DNA from 2 places in the Photobacterium carnosum genome. Region 1 is predicted to be linked to the other one. Evidence: riboswitches for the same ligand, from Rfam matches in the RefSeq annotation. Region 1 holds a riboswitch; the other holds the start of a gene.
What was found. A riboswitch is a leader RNA that binds a small molecule or an ion and turns the genes downstream of it on or off. The one in region 1 is predicted to bind lysine.
Positions count from the first base shown of each region.

Region 2: it holds a riboswitch for lysine, as region 1 does, so the genes downstream of both, GLP24_RS03995 (Na+/H+ antiporter NhaC family protein) here and GLP24_RS03140 (Na+/H+ antiporter NhaC family protein) in region 1, are expected to answer to the same signal.

Region 1 is NZ_WMDN01000002.1:252,066-256,263, reverse strand. Features, by position in the region: gene GLP24_RS03145 (thymidine kinase) at 62-640, opposite strand; gene GLP24_RS03140 (Na+/H+ antiporter NhaC family protein) at 821-2,410, opposite strand; lysine riboswitch at 2,515-2,687, opposite strand; gene GLP24_RS03135 (H-NS family histone-like protein) at 3,068-3,463, shown strand; gene GLP24_RS03130 (lytic murein transglycosylase) at 3,667-4,198, opposite strand, start outside.
Region 2 is NZ_WMDN01000003.1:88,036-92,233, forward strand. Features, by position in the region: gene gloA (lactoylglutathione lyase) at 1-359, opposite strand, end outside; gene GLP24_RS03995 (Na+/H+ antiporter NhaC family protein) at 460-2,043, opposite strand; lysine riboswitch at 2,128-2,302, opposite strand; gene GLP24_RS04000 (hypothetical protein) at 3,059-3,295, shown strand; gene artM (arginine ABC transporter permease ArtM) at 3,390-4,061, opposite strand; gene artQ (arginine ABC transporter permease ArtQ) at 4,058-4,198, opposite strand, start outside.

The sequences.
Region 1 (4,198 bases):
ATTTTTCATCACTCATAAAAAAAGGAAGCCATGCTTCCTTTTTTATTCATTTAAATGCGAATTAAAGCCCTAACGCTTCTTTATAATGCGCACGGCACATTGATACATAAAGATCATTACCGCCAATTTCAACTTGATTACCACCAGCAATTGCATTACCTGCAGCATCTTGACGAATCACCATATTCGCTTTACGGCCACAATGACAAATCGTTTTTAACTCAACTAACTTATCTGCCCATGATAATAGATAACGGCTACCTTCAAATAATTCACCAAGAAAATCAGTGCGTAGCCCATAACATAAAACAGGGATGTCTAATTTATCAACCACCTCAGTTAATTGATAAACTTGTTCTTTAGTTAAAAATTGGCTTTCATCAATTAATACGCAATCAATTTTACCTGCATTAGAAAAGTTGATTAATATCTGATAAAAATCATCTGTCGAATTAAATAATTCAGCATCTTCCTGTAAACCAATTCGAGAGCTAACTTTACCTTTACCAAAACGATCATCAATCGCTGCCGTAAAAATAATTGGCGTCATGCCTCGCTCACGGTAATTAAATGATGATTGTAATAGTGTGGTCGATTTCCCAGCGTTCATTGCTGAGTAATAGAAATACATCTGGGCCATTAGCTTTCCTAGTCATACTAATTACATTTAAAAATCGCGAAGATGCTACATAAAATCACCACCAATGAAAAGCACATATATCAACAACGGCTATTATTATTATAAAAAAAACCAGTTGAAAATCATTAACTGGTTCAATTTGAACCCATTAGGTTATTTTAATAACGTGCAACATTAATCTTATGCAGTACCTTTTAATGGTCGACTCGATAACCAAGCTAAGAAGAAACACATCAATACAAATGCAACTAAGGCGACTAAAAATGCTAATACTAATGAATCAGTAATACCTAATATTAAAAATCCAATCGTGGAGATAACCGCTACAGATAAAGCATAAGGCAATTGAGTCGCAACGTGATCAATATGATGACAACGAGCACCTGTCGATGACAATATAGTGGTATCAGAAATTGGAGAACAATGATCGCCAAATACTGACCCTGCTAATACACTGGCTAACATTGGCAACATTAAACTGATTTCAGTCGCACCTGCGAGATCGCCAGCAATAGGCAACATAATTCCAAATGTACCCCATGAGGTTCCGGTTGAAAATGCCATAATGCCTGATAATAAAAACAGGATCATTGGCAGTAAAGCTGGATTAATATTACCTTGAACAAGCGTTGATAAATATTGACCTGTTTTCATATCACCAATAACACTACCAATACTCCATGCAAATAATAAAATCAAAATGGCACCAAACATTGATTTCGCACCAACCCATAAAGTATTACCAACATCTTGATAAGAAATACGCTGACGAAAAACAGGGACAATAGCGGCAACTAAACCAAATGCACCACCTAGACATAATGCTTCACCAACATTAGTATTTTCAAAAGCACCTAATAATGCAAACGGTTTACCTTCTGCTGCTAGCACCTGATAACCGGTAAACACCATAAAAAAGAACGTCGCAATAATAAGAATAATAATCGGCCACACTAAATCACCAATACGGCCATATTGACTCTCTTTAATATCAAGCTCTTCAGTTAAATCTTTAGCCTGTTCATCAACATCACCGCCTACATCAGTGCCTCGACCATGACAAGCCGCTATTTCATGCTTTCTCATCGGGCCAATATCCCACTGGAACCATGACACCACAAACACCATTGCTAATGCGAAAATAGCATAAAAATTCATTGGCGCTAATGTCATAAAAGCACTTAATGGCGTATATTCAGTAACACCATGTGTGACCAATATGCCGCCAATCAAAGTAATAATATATGCGCCCCAGCTTGATGCAGGCATTAATACACACATAGGGGCTGCCGTAGAATCAAGAATATAAGCTAATTTTGAACGTGACACTTGAAAGCGGTCTGTCACAGGACGAGCAATAGAGCCAACAGCAAGACTATTAAAATAGTCATCAACAAAAATGAAGACCCCTAAAAAAGCCGCTAAAAGTTTTGCCCCACGTTTGGTTTTTATTTTTGTCTGTGCCCACTCAGCAAAAGCACGTGTTCCACCAGAAAGCGTTAATAATGCAGTGGTCATCCCCAGTAATATTAAAAACAGCACAATACTCATATTCCAAGTATTGATACCATTATCAGCAATAAATAACCCTTTGATTGATGTAGCAAGATAACCTACTGTATTGATAAAAGAAAAATCATTAAGAAATAATGCGCCAAGTACAACACCGGTACCTAAAGACAATAAAACTCTACGGGTTAAAATCGCTAAACCAAGCGCGACTAATGGTGGAATAATGGATGTTAGTGAGTGAGAGTAATCTATCAAAATTTATAATCTCTATGACAACCAATGATGGTTGGAGATCTACTGCTTGATATAACCATAATGTCATATCACTTTGAGTATAAGGAAAGATGGTTAGCCTCTCTAACCTCAACAGTAGTACTCCATAATTATATTTTTATCTACTATGGTGGTATTACACTTATTCAATGTAACCTCAGTAAGACTATTTAATATCAATTTCTTACGTTGACATTGATTCACTGCACTAATAATCACATTCATATTAGTTATTGATAAATAATGCACCTCAGCTCTTATCATAAAGGAATGGAAAAATTATTCCACTCAAAAAACCAATTGCGCAACAACTAGAGCCACAATTATTAACAATAAAGATTGTAAATAAATAAGTAACGACCATAAACAATCAATAATAACGAAGTGGTATAACATTTTAAAATTTATTAGCATTTAACATATAAAGTTTAGTAACAATATCTAAAACTATTTAGCTTGTGTTTATACATTTAATGAAGAATTATTTTATAAATAGCCTTATTGTTCAAACATAACTATTTTTCAAATAAAGAAATGATTAAAATGTTTTACACATAATGTATAAAAGTATTACTATTGCAAAAAATGTTTTAATGCTGCTATTATTATTTACAGTTAATTAAAAATAACAGGAAATATAAAATGTCTGATGCAATGAAAGCGCTTTTAAACCTTCGAAGCCTACGCGCACTTTCGCGTGAATATACACTAGAGCAACTTGAAGAAGCGTTAGATAAACTAACAACAGTTGTTACTGAACGTTCTGATGCTGAAGCTGAAGAACAAGCAAAAGAAACTGAGCGCAATGAAAAACTGACTCAGTATCGTGAAATGCTATTAGCTGACGGTATTGACCCTGAAGAATTATTAGCAAGTTTAGCAAAAGCACCAAAAACAAAGCGTGCAACTCGTCCTGCTAAATATAAATTCATCGATGAAAATGGCGATGAAAAAACATGGACAGGTCAAGGCCGTACACCTAGTGCACTAAAGAAAGCATTAGATGAAGGCCAACCTCTTGAAGAATTTGAAATCTAATTCATTAGATTAAATAAAAAAGCCTAAACTATTTAGGCTTTTTTTATATCTAAAATTAATACTATGATGACTATTCTGCTCGTAATTATTCTTAGTAAGAATAAAGTATTTATATTCGTTAAATAATGTAAATAAAAAGCCAGACATTAATGACTAACTTTTTAAGCATTACTAAAACTTACTATAAGCTAATAATAATTATTTTATTGAATACGATCGGCTAATGCACTCACAGCCAAAGCAAAATAATGCGAACGATTCCACTTAAGTAATGTTCGATAGTTTTCATAAATTAGATATGACTTACCTTCTCCGCCATCAGGCTGAATTAACCATGCTTGAATCTCTGCATTAGGTAATATGCCATTATTATTACTCATTACACCTAATTGTTGCCACTGAGCTAATGTTTTACCTTTTTCAATTTCGGTGCCTTCATAAGTATCGGCCAATACTTGTGATAACTTAACTGGACGCCCCCAAGTGTATTCACTGTTCCATCCTGAGAGTTTTAAATAATTTGCAGCAGAAGCAAAAACATCGGCCTTCGTATTCCAAATGTCCGCTTTGCCATCACCATTACCATCAACAGCATAAGTCAGATAAGAGGTTGGCATAAACTGACACTGCCCCATAGCGCCAGCCCAAGAACCTTTCATGTCATCAATAGTAATATGACCATCTTGTAATATTTCTAATGCCGCCATGACCTGTTTGCGAAACAGAGCCTCACGG
Region 2 (4,198 bases), on a different contig from region 1:
ATACCATCAGGTGAACGGATAAATGCCATATGACCATCACGGGGTGGGCGATTAATCGTCACGCCACTGTCTTGTAAGTGTTGGCACAATTGGTAAATATCATCAACACGAAACGCAAGATGACCGAAATTACGACCACCGTTATAAGCTTCTGTATCCCAGTTATAAGTTAACTCTAATAATGGTGATTGTGTCTGAGTGGCGGCTTGTGCTTGAGCCGGAGCGGCTAAAAATACTAATGTAAAACGCCCACGTTCACTATCTTTTCTATTTGTTTCAACTAACCCTAATTTATTGCAGTAGAAGTCCAGTGAGGCATCTAAATCACTGACTCGTACCATTGTGTGTAAATATTCCATTGTTTATCTCCTGATCAAAAAAATCCCCGCGGTTTAGTGCTCTAGAATAAATCAAATAAGCACGAAAACGAACGGGGATTATTGTTAATAATGGTTGTTTTTAATCAGCAGCCGTTACTAATTGTTGTTTTTTATCTTGACGTATATGGTAAACACAACAGCCAACGAACCATACTGAGCTTACAGCGATACCCATAATGGTTGAACCTGTGATACCCATTGCAAGGTAGCCAAGGAAAGCACCAAAAGCAACGGTTAATGCGTAAGGTAACTGAGTCATTACGTGATCCATATGATGACTACCTGCGCCTGTTGCTGACAAAATACTGGTGCTTGAAATAGGTGAACTGTGATCACCAAATACTGAGCCTGCTAATACTGCTGATAGCATAGGCATTAATAAGTTCACGTCACTCGCAATTGCCATATCACCCGCTAACGGTAGCATGATACCAAATGTACCCCAGCTGGTGCCGGTCGCAAAAGACATCCCACATGATAGTAAGAAAACGAGCGCGGGTAATAGCTCAACAGGTAGACCATTTTTTGTTAATGATGCTAAGTATTGTCCTGTTTGCATGTCGCTAACAACTGTACCAATTGTCCATGCAAATAATAGAATGATAATCGCGGGCATCATTGCTTGAATACCTTGAGGTGCTGCTGTTAACCATGTTTTTAGTGGTAACTTTAAGCGTAGTGCTAATACAATAGAAACGGCAAGACTACATAAGGCAGCATAAACTAATGATGAACCAACATCAGTATGCTCTAGCGATCCAATCAGACTAAATGCTTGACCTTTAGCGGTTAATACATCAGCACCACTCATTATCATAAAGCCAACACTAGAAACCGTCAGCGTCAGAATAGGTAACACCATATCAATCATGGTGCCATTACCTTCACCTTCAGTAGTGATTTCTAAGCCTTTAGGGTGACCTTTAGATTCATCCCAAAGTTGACCTTTACGTGCGCGCTCTTCGTGCTTACGCATTGGACCAATATCAAGTTGGAATGTGATAACCACAAGTACCATTAACAACGTAAATACAGCATAAAGATTCATTGGAATCATTTGTACGAACAATGAAATTGGGCTGGTATCAGTAATATCATTAGAGACTAAAATGCCACCAAGGATTGCAATGATATAAGCACCCCATGATGAAATAGGCGTGATAACACATACAGGTGCGGCTGTTGAATCTAGCAGGTAAGCCAATTTGGCGCGTGAAATTTGAAAGCGATCTGTCACAGGACGACAGATTGGCCCAACAGATAAGCTATGGAAAAAGTCATCAATAAAGAAAGCAAATACCATCATACCCGTTAAGATATTAGCACTGCGACGATCTTTACAGCGGCGAACACCCCATTCAGCAAATGCTTTGGTTGCACCCGTTGCGGTCATTAAGCTGATCAAACCACCCAGTAATAACATAAATAATAGCATGTTAACGTTACTGGTATTAATTGCACCATCAGCCCAAACTAAGCCAAGAATTTGATGTAAAAGATATTGTAGTGCTGCGAGTGGGTTGTAATTATTTAGAAGGAATGATCCTGCTAGAATACCCACGCCTAAAGACAACAAGACGCGACGGGTAGTAATTGCAAGGATAACAGCCAGTAGTGCAGGGACTACTGATAATAGTGAATCAGAATATTGGATTAAATTCATGGATCTCTTAAACACCTATAATAAGGTGGAGATCTACCGAAAGGATAGAGAAACAGATTTCTTGAGAAATAATACTTCTTATCCCTATAGGGTAGCGCTCCATAGACAACATAACTATGGCAGTTCTGTACTTATTAAATACAGAACCAGCGATTATTGATGACTCAATAACTACTTCGGCGCTGACTCCTTTCTTCGGTTCTCATAGGGGATCTCCCTCCAACCGAATACTCTTAGGCAGCGCGCCTCTACTCAAAGGATTAGACTTTGACTATACATAGATATTTCTCACAAGCAATAAAAAAACATGCTTATATGTATAACAGGTGCAAATTTAAGCATGTTGATTAACTGATCATTGTTTCAATCGGTTAGTCGTTAATTGTTTCGTTATTGTTGCATATTATTCCGTTATTCGGGATTATTATCTATTGGGTGAGTGAGATTATGAATATTGTGATTTAGTACTGGAGGCTACTGCTACTGCTATTGATATTATCGAAAAGAATAATGCGTAGACTGGAATCATGAATCTAACCAACCATTGTTGTTCATAGTTGATACTCAATTTTATCATTATAGTTATTGGTTAAAATTGGGAGTTATTGACGTTGCTCTTTAAAGATAGAGTAAATATTTTTTACTATTAGATTGATTGATTTTGAGGTACTAGATTCTTATAAATAGGAATAGAAGGGGGGTGCTTCATGAATAGTCATATCTATACTTGCTCATCATTTTATTGGGTAATTTTTAATAAACAATTACTTAGTTATGTTTCTGTAATGGGATGTTTTGAAAATAAGTACGAATGATTATTTAGTGAGTGTGATTTGTCAGTATTTAAATAAATGATTAATAATATTATTTTATATAAGATACCTTTGTTTATATAATAACCAGTTATATAATGTATCTATTACTATAACGAGTTAACAAATATTCACTATTTAGTAGTATTTGTAACCATAATCTAATATTTTATATGGGTTTATAAAAAATAAGGATATTGACTATGAATTTCTTCTTTCGTTCAAAGAAGACCGTGAAAGCAACAACAGCATTGCAAGCAAAGGAAAGGCTTGTGAGTGAAATTACTCGTCATAGAACGTCACGTCATCTGCAATTGATGAAAGATGAGTTAACGCAATTGTTAACGCAATTTTCCCATATTAAAGAGAATAAAATTGACGTTGTTAAAAATACCAAATCACAATTAGTTTTAAAAATTAACGCTAAACTAAGTCATTAAATCATGATGAAGTGTATTATTTTTAGTTATTAAAAAGCCGACATAGTGTCGACTTTTTAATGCGTTAAATTGTTAATTAGAGTGATAATAAAAATTAACGTACCGCTTCAAAGGCCAGTGCTTTTTTCTCAAATACTCGAAACAGTAATGTGAGTATTCCATTGATCGTAAGGTAGAACGCCCCTGCAACAGCAAACACGGTTAAAGTGTCATAAGTTTGTGCATTAATACGTTGTGCGTAACCCATAATATCCATAATAGTAATTGTGCTTGCTAGTGATGTGCCTTTAAAGACTAAAATCACTTCATTTGAATAAGCAGGAACCGCACGACGAATCGCAAAGGGAAGTAATACACCCAATGTTGCTTTGGTATTCATGCCTAATGCACGGCAAGCATGCCATTGACCTTTAGGTATTGCATCAAATGCACCTTTAAATAACTGGGTACTATAAGCGGCGGTATTTAGCGCTAATGCAAGCATGGCACAAAACCATGGTTGGCTTAACCAATCCCATAAAAAACTCTGACGAATAATCTCAAATTGTCCTGGACCATAATAGACTAAAAATATTTGTACTAATAATGGCGTTCCCGTAAACAGAGTAATAACACCACGACTGATCCAATGAATAATAGGTGTACGTAATATTAAACTTGTCGTCATGAATAACGCTAAACTACAGCCTACGAATAAAGACGCAGCGGTTAATTCAAGACTGGTAATAAGACCTTGCACCATTAACCAAAAATTTTGTTCATTCATGCGGTTGCTCCTTGGCTTTTATGTTTTTGGACGCTAGAGCCATCTTGCTCGCTGAATTTCCTTTCGATTATTTTAATAATACGTTGAGTAATCAATGTAATAATTAAATACACGGCAGCAGCGGTGGCATACCAAGT